4 regions of the Alicycliphilus sp. T452 genome follow, and region 1 is predicted to be linked to each of the others. Evidence: predicted binding sites of a transcription regulator. Region 1 holds the regulator's gene; each other region holds the start of a gene.

Region 1 (3,328 bases):
CGGGCACGCCCGGCGGCCGCGTGCGCGCCGTGCTGTCGCCCAAGGAGCCGGCCTCGGGCACGGCGCCGCCGCCCGCGCGCGCCGAGCCACCCGTGCTGCGCCCCACTCCCAGCCTGGGCGGCACGCAGTGAGCGCGGTCGTGGACGAGACGCGCACGCAGGGCGCGCCCGGGGCGCCGCAGGACGGCGCCAGCCGGCTGGAGGCGCTGCACCTGCAGAAGTCCTACGGCAGCCGCAAGGTGGTCAAGGACGTGTCGCTGGTCGTGCAGAAGGGCGAGGTGGTGGGGCTGCTGGGCCCCAACGGCGCGGGCAAGACCACGTCGTTCTACATGATCGTGGGCCTGGTGCGCAGCGACGGCGGCGACATCCGCATCGACGGCCACTCGGTGGCCAACATGCCCATCCACCGGCGCTCGCGCCTGGGCCTGTCCTACCTGCCGCAGGAGGCGTCGATCTTCCGCAAGCTTAACGTGGAGGACAACGTGCGCGCGGTGCTGGAGCTGCAGACCGGCGCGGACGGCCGGGCGCTGCCGCGCGGCGAGATCGAGCGCCGGCTCACCGAGCTGCTGCAGGAGCTGCGCGTGGACCACCTGCGCCAGTCGCCCGCGCTGGCGTTGTCGGGCGGCGAGCGCCGCCGCGTGGAGATCGCCCGGGCGCTGGCCACGCAGCCGCGCTTCATCCTGCTGGACGAGCCCTTCGCGGGCATCGACCCGATCGCCGTGATCGAGATCCAGCGCATCATCGGCTTCCTGAAGGCGCGCGGCATCGGCGTGCTCATCACCGACCACAACGTGCGCGAGACGCTGGGCATCTGCGACCACGCCTTCATCATCAGCGACGGCCATGTGCTCGCGCAGGGCACGCCGTCGGAAATCGTCGACAACGCGGAAGTGCGCCGGGTCTACCTGGGCGAGCACTTCCGCATGTGAGAGACATGGGCCGCGGTACGACACAAGGCCGGACGGCGGGTGCCGGGCCATGAAACCCAGCCTGTCGCTGCGCGTCTCGCAGCACCTGGCGCTCACGCCGCAGCTGCAGCAGTCCATCCGCCTGCTGCAGCTGTCCACGCTGGAGCTGGCGCAGGAGGTCGAGCAGATGCTCGACGAAAACCCCTTCCTGGAGCGCTCGGAGGACGATGCGCCGCCGGAGGAGCCGGGCGCGCCCCCTGCGGGCGAGCGCGGCAGCCAGGCCGAGGATGCTACGCCTTCAGGAGCTGCCGACGCAGACTGGTCGGGCGATGAAGGCCAAAACGACGCTGAAATGCCCGACATCGCCGCGCCCACCGACTGGGACGGCGACACCGACATCCCGGGCGACGACCGCGAGTGGGGGAGCGATGCGCCCGCAGGCGCCGGCAGCGGCTCCGGCGATGGCGACGAGGCCGACGCCGCGGACCTCGCGCACGGCCACGAATCGCTCGCCGACCACCTTGAGCGCCAGGCCCTGGCGCTGCGCCTGTCCGAGCTGGACATGGCGGCGCTGCGCTTTCTCATCGGCTCGCTCAACGACGACGGCTATCTGGACGAGCCGCTCGAATCCCTGGCCGCGAGCCTGGCGGACGAGGGCGACGCCGAGCAGCTCGACGAGCTGATGCACCGCCTGACCGTGGCCCTGCGCCTGCTGCAGAGCCTGGAGCCCGCGGGCGTGGGCGCGCGCGGGCTGGCCGAATGCCTGACGCTGCAGCTGCAGGCGCTGGACCGGGAAGAGGAGGGCGACCCCGAGGTGATCCAGGCCGCGCTGTGCATCTGCCGCCAGCCGCTCGACTTGCTGGCGCGGCGCGACGTGCGCCGCCTGGCCCAGGCCGCAGGCAGCAGCGACGACTGCACGCGCGCCGCCATGGCGCTGATCGCACGGCTGGAGCCGCGCCCCGGGCGGCGCTTCGCCGACGTGGAGCGCAACGTCATCGTGCCCGACGTGATCGTCCGGAAGACCGGGCGCGGCGCGCAGCAGAGCTTCAGCGTCCGCCTCAACCCCGACGTGATGCCGCGCCTGCGCGTGCACGACGTCTACGCCAACGCCCTGCGCGGCGGCAGCAAAGGCGACGGCCACCAGGCGCTGCAGGCCAGGCTGCAGGAGGCGCGCTGGTTCATCAAGAACATACAGCAGCGCTTCGACACCATCCTGCGCGTGTCCAGCGCCATCGTGGAGCGGCAGAAGAACTTCTTCGTGCATGGCGAGCTGGCCATGCGCCCGCTGGTGCTGCGCGAGATCGCCGACGAGCTCGGCCTGCACGAATCCACCATCAGCCGCGTGACCACGGCCAAGTACATGGCCACGCCCCAGGGCACGTTCGAGCTCAAGTACTTCTTCGGCTCGGGCCTGGGCACCGAGACCGGCGGCAGCGCGTCGAGCACGGCGGTGCGCGCGCTCATCCGGCAGTTCGTCGCCGCCGAGGACCCGCACAAGCCGCTGTCGGACGGCCAGATCGCCGACATGCTCAAGGAACAGGGCATAGAGTGCGCGCGCCGCACCGTGGCCAAGTACCGCGAGGCGCTGAAGATCGCGCCCGCCAACCTGCGCAAGGCGCTATAGAAAGAGATACCCCATGGCACGCATCGTCTTCGACCTGCCGGCGCACTTCGGCTTCAGCACCGAGCTGCAGGTCTACATCAGCCACGTCAACCAGGGCGGCCACCTGGACAACGCGCAGCTGCTCAGCCTGGTGTCGGAGGCGCGCGTGCGCTTCTTCCGCTCCCTGGGCTATGCCGAGGCGGACGTGGCGGGCCTGTCCACCGTGGTGGGCGACATGCTGGCGCAGTACAAGTCCGAGGCCTTCCATGGCGAGACGCTGCGCGTGCAGATGACGCCGCAGGACTTCAACCGCTACGGCTTCGACCTGGTGTTCCGCATGACGGAGAAGTCCCAGGGCCGCGAGGTCGCGCGCGGCAAGACCGGCATCGTCTTCATCGACCGGGCCGCGCGCAGGCCCGCGCCCATCCCCGAGCCCGTGCGCCAGCTGCTGCAGCGCGCCGCACAGCCGCAATGAACACCCTGCAACTCTTCCTGCCCTGCGCCGCCGGCGTCGAGGGCTTCCTGGCCGACGAGGTGCACGGCCTCACGGGCCTGTCCGGCCAGGACCTGCTGGTGGGCCGCGCCGGCGTGCTGGTGCGCGCCGCCTGGCGCGACGCGCTGCTTCTCAACCTGCACAGCCGCCTGGCCCAGCGCGTGCTGGTGCAGCTGGCCGAGCGGCCCTACCGCAGCGAGGACGACATCTACGCGCTGGCCGGCGACGTGGCCTGGGAGGCCTGGTTCACCCCGCGCCAGAGCTTCAAGGTGGAGGTGACGGCGCAGCACAGCCCGCTCAAGAGCCTGAACTTCGCCGCCCTGCG
Region 2 (3,328 bases), on a different contig from region 1:
TCCTCGCCGATGCGTCGCCTGGGCTGGATGCATGTTTGGCAGCGTACCTGGCGGTGTATGCCCAAAGCTGGAAGTCGCCCGAGCCTTGCCCGGACTTCATGCCGGCCCTGGTGCGCATGGCGGCGCGTGAAGGGTGGCTGCGCCTGGGGGTGTTGTGGTTGGGGCAGCAGCCCCTGGCTGCGCAGGTCTGGCTGGTATGTGGTGGGAAGGCCAGTATCTACAAGCTGGCTTATGTGAAGGGCCAGGAGAGGTTGTCTGCTGGCTCGGTGCTGACGGCAGCCCTCATGCAGTACGCCATGGACGTGGACCGGGTGCTGGAAGTGGACTATCTGAGTGGCGACGATGCCTATAAGCGCGACTGGATGGCGATGCGACGCGAGCGAGTGGGCTTGGTGGCGTTTGATCCGCGTCGCTTCCCTGGCCTGCTGGCGGCGGGGCGGCATTTTGCGGGGAGGATGCTGCGGCGGCGCTGATCGGGTTGGTATCTTGGCAATTCTGGGATGGCTCCCCGAATCTGCGAGCCAAAAAAAAGGTGGCCGGAGCCACCTTTTTATGCGCGTAAGCCTCAGGCTCGGCTTACTTCGCGTTCTTTTGCTTGCGGCGCGACACAAAGGCCAAGCCGGACAAGCCCAGACCCAGGAGGGCCAGCGAACCGGGCTCCGGAACCTTGGTCACAGACTCGACGTAGACGACCAAGTCGTTGTAGTCCTTGTCCGAGCCGCCAGTCAGAGAGGTGTCTTCCCATCCCAGGAGAATGCTGGAAGGTCCCCATACGCCAACTGCACGTCCCGGGAACTGGACCGAGTCTCCATCGCCCCGGTAGCTCACCATTTGCTCATTTCCGCCATTCTGGCTGGCCTGCGAGAAGAATGTACCTCCGGGGCCGCTCAGGTAATAGCCGAACGTGCTGGAGGTAAACAACATGCTTCCGAGTATGCCGCCGTTGGTGAGATCCACTGCCTTGAATTGATTGGAGGCATCGACGGTGATGGCCACTTGAGCACCGCTGCTGGCGCTGCCAGAAAACAATTGCAGCTGGGTAGCTGTGTTGTAGGGGTCATAAATACCAAACGTATTGACGTTGGCATTCCCTGCGATCTCAAGGATCATAGTGGCAATGGAACCGCCAGACGCCTCGATTTGGAACAGTTCTGCGCCAGCTTGATCGGTGTTGACGTTAGGCGCGGCAGACACGGGCGAAGCGCCTGGGCCGCCGTATGCGTTGTTGATGATGGTTTGCAGCGATGTTTCGGAACCGGGCAAAACCGTAGCAGCGAACGCGCCGGTAGACATGGCAAGGACTGCAGAGGCTACCAGGGTTTTGAGTGCTTTCATGATGAACTCCTTTGAGTGACATTCCACCGGATGCGGGATGTACTGCCATAAGCATGTTGCATGCCAGGTAATAAAATCAATGACTTACATGTGCGTTATCTGTGGGGTGTAAAAAAATCTGACGGTTCTGGCCCTGCTGAAGAGGGGCGCCGCCCGCAGCTGAAAGCTGCTCTTTCTGCCGTTGGCTGTCGTGCCTATGCCATGGCGCCGAGCCACGCCAGCGTCAGGTCTTCCACTTGCAATTGCCAGGCCGGTTGCGAGAAGGTGTGGTCGGCGCCGGCGATGTCGTGCCTGCTCACGCCAGGGCGCTGCAGGGCATGGCTCCAGGCCGGTTGCGTGGCTGTGTACTCGACAAATTCCTGCGCCGCCAGGTCGCGCTCGCTCAGTATGAGAAGGATTTTGCCCTCGAACGCTTGCCAGGCATGCGCCATACGCTCTTGAAATGAGAGTGAAGGCGCTGCTGCACGCCGCATGGCGCGCAGGTTGTTCCATGCGCCACGCAGCGCCGCCCAGCCTATGCCGCCGCTTGCCAGCTTGCGCCAGAAGTCTGGCTCCAGGACGCGCTGGCGGTAGTAGTGCTTGACCCGCGCGCGGGCCAGGCCGGCTTCGGACCGCACCCAGGGGTTGAGCAGAGCCAGGCCGGTCACGCGCGGGTCTTGTGTTGCCTGCATGTACAGCAGGCTGGCCGAGGCCCCGTCGCACAGACCCCAGAGCACGGCGTGCTGAACAGGGGCGGCGTGCAGCATCGCCCCCACGGCGGCTGCAATGTGGGGGGCGGTGTTTTGGAATGGCACGGGCTCGCCGGGGCTGTCCCCCATGCCTGGCAGGTCGAAGCGCAGCACGGGGTGGCCGGCGGCTGCCAGGCGGCGGGCCAGCCGCACGAACTGCCGGTGGCTGCCCACGCGGTACTGGGCGCCGCCCACCACTACCACCACGCCGATGCGCCGCACGGGGGCGTCCGGCGCGGGCAGGGTCAGGATGCCCAGCATGTCGAAGCCGTCGCCGGCTATGTGAATGGGCTGTTCCTGGGCGCTCATATCTGGGGCGGGCGGGCAAGGGCGGCCAGGGTGGCGTGGACCAGGGCGGGGGCTTCGTCGGTGCCCACGGTTTGCCAGAAGGGCGGGCCTTCCACGGCTTGTGCCTGTACCTGCCAGCCCGCGGCATGCCAGGCCGGGAGCTGTTTGCCAGTGGCGGGGCTGAGCGAGGGTGTTTGCGCGGATGACGTTTCCAGCCATACCAGCCGCCCCGGCTGCAGCGAGCCGGGGGCGGGCATGTGCGCCTCGGCCAGCCCTTGGGCCAGCCGGGGGCTCAATGTGTAGCCGGCAATGTCGATGGCCAGCCCTTGTGCGAGCACCTGTGAGGGGGGCGGCTCACCCGTGCTGCCGGCGCCCAGCCACTGGCTGGCGGCGCGCAGGCGCAGGAACTGCTGCAGCATTTGCTGGCCGCTGGCCACGGGCTGCCAAAGCAGCAGGTGGGTGGGTGCAGCCCCGGGTGCCTGCAAGAGGGCGGCCAGCTGCGCCGCAAGCAAGGCGCCAGAGCGCATGCCCCAGAGCCACAGGGGGCCGCTGGCGTGATCGTCCAGCCAGCGATGGGCCTGCTGCGCGTCGTGCAGCCAGGCGGCCCAGGTGGCGTCGGCAAAGTCGCCGGCGCTGTCGCCGCAGCCCAGCAGGTCGATCTGCAGCACGCCATAGCCGGCCTGCGCGAGGACGCGTGCCTGCCCGGCCACCACGCGGCGGGTGCTGTTGAGCTCTTCGGCGAAGGGGTGCAGGTAGAGCACGCGCCCCAGCGGCGTGGCGCCTTGCGGGGGGTGGAAAAGGCAAAAGCGCTGACCGGTGCCGGTCGCAAGGAAGAAAGCCTGCGGCAGGGCGGTACGCGCGGGGAGGCTCATCTCATGAGTCTTGTCGGGCCAATGACTGCTCCACCAGGTCGCACAGGCTGCCCACGGTGGCGAAGACTGCGCCATGGAGTTCATCGTCGCTGAAGGTGATGGCGA
Region 3 (3,328 bases), on a different contig from region 1:
GCGGCGAGCACGCCGTGCTCGTCATGGCCGGCGACGACGTGCAGGTGCACGACCTGGGCAGCACCAACGGCACCTACGTGAACGGCAAGGCCATCAAGCAGCAATCGCTGCGCAATGGCGACACCGTGGAGATGGGCAAGTACAAGATCCGCTTCCTGCACGAGGCGCCGCGGCAGGACTATGAGAAAACCATGCTGATCGGGCCCGGCGGGCCGCAGGCCGCCCCCGTGGCCCCGCCTGCGAACACCCGCGGCACCGTGCGCGTGGTGACCGGTCCCGCCGCCGGCCGTGAGGTCGTGCTGACCAAGGTGGTCACCACCATCGGCAAGCCCGGCGTGGCCGTGGCCTCCATCACCCGGCGGCACCACAGCTTCGTGCTGGCCCACGTGGAAGGGGCCGACCGGCCCCGGCTCAACGGCACTCCCATCGAGGCCGAGCCCGTGGCCCTGAAGAGCGGCGACCGCATCGCCCTGGCCGGCGCCGAGATGGAATTCGTGCTCGGATGACCCGGTCTTCGCTCCATCACCTTCCGGGAAAAGGCGGCGAAGGGTGCCGCCGGAACGCCCGCAGCGCATGAAAATACGCATCCTCGGCTGCAGCGGAACCCTGGCCAAGGGCTGCCGCACCACTTCCTTCCTGCTGGGCGAGCGCATCCTGGTGGATGCCGGCACCGGCGTGGGCGAGCTCACGCTCGAGGAAATGCAGCGCGTGGACCATGTCTTCCTCACCCACTCGCACCTGGACCACATCGCCGCGCTGCCCCTGCTGCTCGACGCCGTGGGCGCGCGCCGCGCCCGGCCCCTGCAGGTGCACGCTCTGCCGGCCACCCTGGACGCGCTGCGCGCCCATGTCTTCAACGGCGTGATCTGGCCCGACTTCACCCGCGTCCCCACGCAGCAGGCGCCCTTCGTGCGGCTGCTGCCCCTGGGCGTGGGCGACGTCTTCGTCGTCGCGGGCACCCCGCTGGAGGTGCTGCCCGCGCGCCACAGCGTACCCGCCGTGGGCTACGCCGCGCGCGGCCAGCGGGGCTGGTGGGTGTACAGCGGCGACACCGAAGGCCAGGAGCCCGCCTTCTGGCGCCGCGTGAATGCCCTGCGCCAGAGCCCCGGCGGCGTGGCCGCCCTGTGCATGGAAACCGCCTTCAGCAACGCCGAGGCCGCCCTGGCGCGCAAAAGCCAGCACCTGTCACCCGCAGCCCTGGCGCGCGAACTGGCGTCACTGCCCCCCGGTGCCGACCTGCCCATCTACATCACCCACGCCAAGCCGCAGGAAAGCAGCCTCATCATGCGCGAGGTGCAGGCCCTGGAACACGGCGCGCTGCGCCTCATCGACCTGCAGACGGTGGATGTACTGAGCGTGTGAAGCAGGGAGGTATGCGCCGATGGGGAGAACGCCGGCCCCTACCCAGCCCGTACCTGCCTGGGCCTGACCCGCACGCCGGCCAGCCTTCCAGGATCCCATCCGGACAATTTTGCGTGACAAATGTGTCATTGCGTTTCTTTTTCAGGGTCGAAGGTAACAAAGTGCTGACGTTTGCAGCCAAAACTGTCGTTTACAAGGCCGCTGGGTTGCCGGAATGGCCTGGCATGAAAGCTGCTGCAACTCCGGTAACCCGCAGGATTCCTCTGCGGGGGTTTGACTACCTACTCCGAGGAGGAATTTATGAAGCGTACCCTGCAAAAAGGTTTCACCCTGATCGAACTGATGATCGTGGTGGCGATCATTGGTATTTTGGCGGCTGTGGCGTTGCCGGCTTATCAAGATTACACGGTGCGCGCTCGCGTTTCTGAAGGTTTGGTACTCGCCAGTGGCCTGAAGACTTTGGTCGCGGACAACGCTTCCAATGGCACGGCGGCAGCGGAAGGTGGCCTGTTCAAGGGCATGCCCACCAATACCGCAGGAACTGCCTTCTGTAGCGCTGCAGGTACTTGCTCGCTCAATGGGGGCGTCGGTGCCAAGAGCGTGAATACCATCGTCGGGACGACCGTTAATGGACTGATCACTGTCACTTACCAAGCCAACGCCACAGGTAACACCATCCAACTGTGGCCTTCGGCGGGCGGTGCCGTTCTGGCCGCAGGAACAATCCCTACATCGACTCTGGTTTGGACCTGCTACACCGCAGGTAAAACAGCAATAAATGGGGCCACCAACGGTGCAACGCTGTTGCAAAAATTCGCTCCGGCCGAATGCCGTTAATGCCTGGCAGGTATCTCAACAAGGCATAAAAAGGGGGCTTGCCCCCTTTTTTCGTTTGGTAGATATCCAATATTTTTGCTGATGTTGACAAATACAGAGCGCACAAGCTCGGCCATCCGTGCGGCGCTTTTCCATTTCCTCGGCTCGCTGTTGATGGCTACCCTGGCTGCGGCGCTGGTGCTGTGGGTGTGGTTTCCAAATCCTTATCACTTGCTTTCGGGTGGGCGCGACCTGTTTCTGATCTTGGTGGGGGTCGATGTGGTGTGTGGCCCCTTGCTCACGCTGGTGCTGTTCAACCCCGCGAAGCCGCGTCGCGAACTGTTCACCGATATGGCATTGGTGGTGCTGGTGCAGCTTTCGGCGCTGCTGTATGGCCTGCATACGGCGTATGCGGCGCGGCCTTTGTTCCTGGTGCATGAGGTGGACCGCTTTCGCGTCATTACGGCAGGCGACTATGGCGATGTGGACGTGGGCGGAGTCATCGCTGCGCTGGATATGCCTCTGCGCCCGCATTGGTTCCAGGGGCCGGTGACGGTGGGTATCCGCGATCCGCGCGATACCGGGGAGCGTAAAACCGTGCTAGTAGAGTCGGTGGTCGGCGGGCGCGATTTTTCCCAGCGCCCCGAGTTCTATGTACCCTATGACGCGGCCTATCAGTCCAAGGCCCTGGCCCGGGCCAAGCCCTTGCAGGCGTTCATCTCCCAATATCCCGCCACGGCGAGCGATGCCGCCGCTTTGCTGGGCAAGCATGGCGCGGTGACGGATGACGCGCTGTTCTTGCCAGTGCTGCACCGGCAGGATTGGGTGGCGGTGCTGGACAAGTCCGCGCGCATCCTGGGTTTTTTGCCGGGGGACGGGTTCGAGGTGCGGGAGTGAAATCCACTCCTTTCAAGGTCGCCGCTGTAAATCCAAGCATTTGATCAGCGGCGATTTCCACATCCTGTGATGAGGCGATGTACCTCGCCGCGTGGCGTCCATACCGGACGGTCGGAAAATTGGGGTTGGATTCCAATTTTCCCGGCATTACGCCATGAAGCTCCCCGACTTCCCCCCATGCTTCTCCAGCACCCGCACCCCCGTCATCACCATGCGCTTGTCCGCGGCCTTGCACATGTCGTAGACGGTGAGC
Region 4 (3,328 bases), on a different contig from region 1:
AGCTGGGCCTGCCCTTCAGCGCCCTGCAGGCGCGCACCTTTTCCTCGCTGTTCGACCTGCCGATGTCAGCCCTGCTGGAGCTGTTCGGCGGGGCTTCGCATGCGCCCAGGCAGCTGCACCTGCACAGCGGCGTCTCCGTCTGGTGCCGGGCCGACGTCAAGCCGGCCGGCCCCTGGGCGGCCCCCACGTTTGCCGAGCGGTCCGTCGCGGAGCAGGGCGGCGCGGCGCCCGCGCGCAAGGCGCAGCTGTCGTCGCTGCAGTACCTGGACACGGGCGACACCCAGGTCGCGGCGGTGATCCACAAGCTGCGCAAGGTGGTGGACCGCGACATACCGGTGATGATCCTGGGCGAGACCGGCACCGGCAAGGACCTGCTGGCCCGGGCGTTCCACAACGATTCCGCGCGGGCGCGCCAGCCCTTCGTGGCGGTCAACTGCGCGTCCATTCCCGAATCCTTGATCGAGGCCGAGCTGTTCGGCTACGAGGAGGGAGCCTTCACCGGCGCGCGCAAGAAGGGCGCCGTCGGAAAGATCGCCCAGGCCCACGGCGGCACCCTGTTCCTCGACGAAATCGGCGACATGCCCAGGCATCTGCAGGCGCGGCTGCTGCGCGTGCTGCAGGAGCGGCGCATCAGTCCCCTGGGGGCGGGCAAGGAGGTGGACGTGGACGTGGCGGTGGTCTGCGCCACCCACAAGAACCTCAAGGACCTGATCGCGCGCGGTGACTTCCGCGAGGACTTGTACTACCGCCTGAACGGCCTGGTGGTGCGCCTGCCGGCGCTGCGCGAGCGCACGGATTTCGACTGCGTGGTCAGGAAGCTGCTCAAGTCGCTGTGCGACGGCGGGCTGCACGTCGGCATCTCGGAGCCCGTCATGGCGCTGTTCCGGCGCTACCACTGGCCCGGCAACGTGCGCCAGCTGCACAACCTGCTGCGCACGGCGGTGGTCATGGTGGGCCGCGAGGGGCAGATCGCGCCCGGGCATCTGCCCGACGACTTCCTGGAGGAGCTGCAGGCGGTGCGGGCGCCCGTGCGCGCGCTGCCCGCAGACGCCCCGCCGGCCGGCCCGGGCGGCGATGCCGGCCCCGACAGCCACAGCCTGCAGGACGTCACCCTCCATGCCATGGCACAGATGTTGCAGCTGCACAAGGGCAATGTGTCGGCGGCGGCCAAGGCCCTGGGTGTTTCCCGCAACACCATCTACCGCAAGAAGAACCTGCTGCCGCCGGACTTGCTGAACTGACTTCGGAAGGCAGGCGATGGCGCACACCGCGAGATACGACCGCTTCTCGGTCTGGCTGCACTGGCTGATGGCCGCCCTGCTGCTGGCCGAAATCGCCCTGGGCCTGTGGATGCAGGGCCTGCCCAAGGGCGGCGGCGGCCTGCGGGCCTACTGGTTCAACGTCCACAAGTCCGTGGGCATGCTGCTGGGCCTGTTGCTGCTGGTGCGCCTGGGCTGGATGGCCGTGCGCCCGCGCGTGCCGGCCGTGCCCATGGCGGCCGCCATGCGGCTGCTGGCGCGGGCCGGCCATGGCCTGCTGTATGCGCTCATGCTGGTCATGCCCCTGTCCGGCTTCCTGGGCTCGGTGTTCTCGGGCTACCCGATACGGTTCTTCGGCCTGCAGCTGCCGCAGCTGGCCCAGCGCTGGGAGCCGGCCAAGGAGCTGCTCGCCGGCGTGCACCAATGGGCGGCCTATGCCCTGATCGTGCTGACGGCGCTGCATGTGCTGGCCTTCCTGCACCACCAATTCATCCTCAAGGACGGGCTGATCCTGCGCATGCGCTGATGCGCGCTGGCGCAGGTCTTCAAAAACAGTAGCTGCTTGCGCTGTATCCACGGGAGTTTCAGGTCTTTTTGGACTGAAAACCTCATGGATACGGCGCAAGCAGCTATTTCTTTTGATGGCCGGCCCCGGCTGTCCGCCCGGCTGCTCCTGAAAGGAACAGTGCCGGCCCATCGTTCGCTCCACATTTGAACGCCGCGCCCGGCGAACTGCCTGCCCCCGGCAGAGGCCACCCGTTGGCATGCCCTTTGCATTGGCTCCTGCGTGATTCATCCACCACAACACAAGGAGCACACCAGCATGTCCACCACGCCCGCCCGCAGCCCGCGCCCGAGCCGCATCGGCTTGGCCTTGGCCGCCACCCTGGCGCTGACCGCCCAGGCCGCCAGCGTCAAGCCCGTCACCTGGGAAGACATCGCCAACGACCACAAGAGCACCGGCGACGTGCTGACCTACGGCCTGGGCCTGACGGCGCAGCGCTACAGCCCCCTGAAAACCCTGAACGCGAAGAACGTCGCGGGCCTCGTGCCGGTGTGGAGCTACTCCTTCGGCGGCGAGAAGCAGCGCGGCCAGGAGGCGCAGGCGCTGGTGCACGACGGCGTGATCTACGTCACCGCCTCGTACTCGCGCTTCGTGGCGCTCGATGCGCGCAGCGGCAAGCGCCTGTGGACCTACGAGCACCGCCTGCCCGAGGACATCCGCCCCTGCTGCGACGTGGTCAACCGCGGCCCCGCCATCTATGGCGACAAGGTCTTCTTCGGCACGCTGGACGCGCGCGTCGTGGCGCTGGACCGCGCCACCGGCAAGGTGGTGTGGAACGAGAAGTTCGGCGACCACAAGGTGGGCTACACCATGACCGGCGCGCCCTTCATCGTGAAGGACCGGAAGACCGGCAAGGTGCTGCTGGTGCATGGCTCCTCGGGCGACGAATTCGGCGTGGTCGGCTGGCTCTACGCGCGCGACCCCGACACCGGCAAGGAAGTGTGGGCACGCCCCATGGTCGAAGGCCACGTGGGGCGCCTGAACGGCCAGCCCAGCACCCCCACGGGCGACCCCAAGGCGCCCACCTGGCCCAACGACCCGAACAGCCCCACGGGCAAGGCCGAGGCCTGGAGCCAGGGCGGCGGCGCGCCGTGGCAGACCGCGAGCTTCGACGTGGAGACCAACACCATCGTCGTGGGCACCGGCAACCCCGCGCCGTGGAACACCTGGAAGCGCACCGCCAAGGGCGACGACCCGCGCAACTGGCCCAGCCTGTACACCTCGGGCCAGGCCTACGTCGATCCCTCGACGGGCGACCTCAAGGGCTTCTTCTCGCACACGCCCAACGACGCCTGGGACTTCTCGGGCAACAACTCGGTGCTGCTGTTCGACTACAAGGACGCGAAGACGGGCAAGACCGTCAAGGCCTCGGCGCACGCCGACCGCAACGGCTTCTTCTTCGTCACCAACCGCGAGAAGCTCGCCCGGGCCGACGGCGGCCACCCCTGGAAGCAGAACGCCATCATCAACGCCTGGCCTTTCGTCGACGGAATCACCTGGGCCA

The links. The regulator sigma-54, encoded in region 1, starts transcription at its own class of promoters, with help from an activator protein. The targets are predictions, from matches to a motif close to TGGCANGNAANCTGCTTT.
Region 2: ACX12L_RS05660 (DUF4114 domain-containing protein) is a predicted target of sigma-54. The motif match lies at 1,384-1,401, and genes of this name have one in related genera.
Region 3: ACX12L_RS04880 (pilin) is a predicted target of sigma-54. The motif match lies at 1,583-1,600, and genes of this name have one in related genera.
Region 4: ACX12L_RS18795 (methanol/ethanol family PQQ-dependent dehydrogenase) is a predicted target of sigma-54. The motif match lies at 2,020-2,037, and genes of this name have one in related genera.

The regions. Positions count from the first base shown of each region.
Region 1 covers NZ_JBTNEH010000003.1:15,417-18,744, forward strand. The annotation lists gene lptA (lipopolysaccharide transport periplasmic protein LptA) at 1-131, shown strand, start outside; gene lptB (LPS export ABC transporter ATP-binding protein) at 128-928, shown strand; gene ACX12L_RS03105 (RNA polymerase factor sigma-54) at 978-2,531, shown strand; gene ACX12L_RS03110 (acyl-CoA thioesterase) at 2,545-2,985, shown strand; gene ACX12L_RS03115 (THUMP domain-containing class I SAM-dependent RNA methyltransferase) at 2,982-3,328, shown strand, end outside.
Region 2 covers NZ_JBTNEH010000005.1:2,848-6,175, forward strand. The annotation lists gene ACX12L_RS05655 (GNAT family N-acetyltransferase) at 1-473, shown strand, start outside; gene ACX12L_RS05660 (DUF4114 domain-containing protein) at 577-1,335, opposite strand; gene ACX12L_RS05665 (hydrolase 1, exosortase A system-associated) at 1,530-2,372, opposite strand; gene ACX12L_RS05670 (hydrolase 2, exosortase A system-associated) at 2,369-3,223, opposite strand; gene ACX12L_RS05675 (acyl carrier protein) at 3,225-3,328, opposite strand, start outside.
Region 3 covers NZ_JBTNEH010000004.1:100,156-103,483, reverse strand. The annotation lists gene ACX12L_RS04890 (FHA domain-containing protein) at 1-506, shown strand, start outside; gene ACX12L_RS04885 (MBL fold metallo-hydrolase) at 574-1,362, shown strand; gene ACX12L_RS04880 (pilin) at 1,663-2,199, shown strand; gene ACX12L_RS04875 (pilus assembly protein) at 2,281-3,075, shown strand; gene moaC (cyclic pyranopterin monophosphate synthase MoaC) at 3,223-3,328, opposite strand, start outside.
Region 4 covers NZ_JBTNEH010000025.1:30,710-34,037, reverse strand. The annotation lists gene ACX12L_RS18805 (sigma-54-dependent Fis family transcriptional regulator) at 1-1,241, shown strand, start outside; gene ACX12L_RS18800 (cytochrome b) at 1,258-1,785, shown strand; gene ACX12L_RS18795 (methanol/ethanol family PQQ-dependent dehydrogenase) at 2,083-3,328, shown strand, end outside.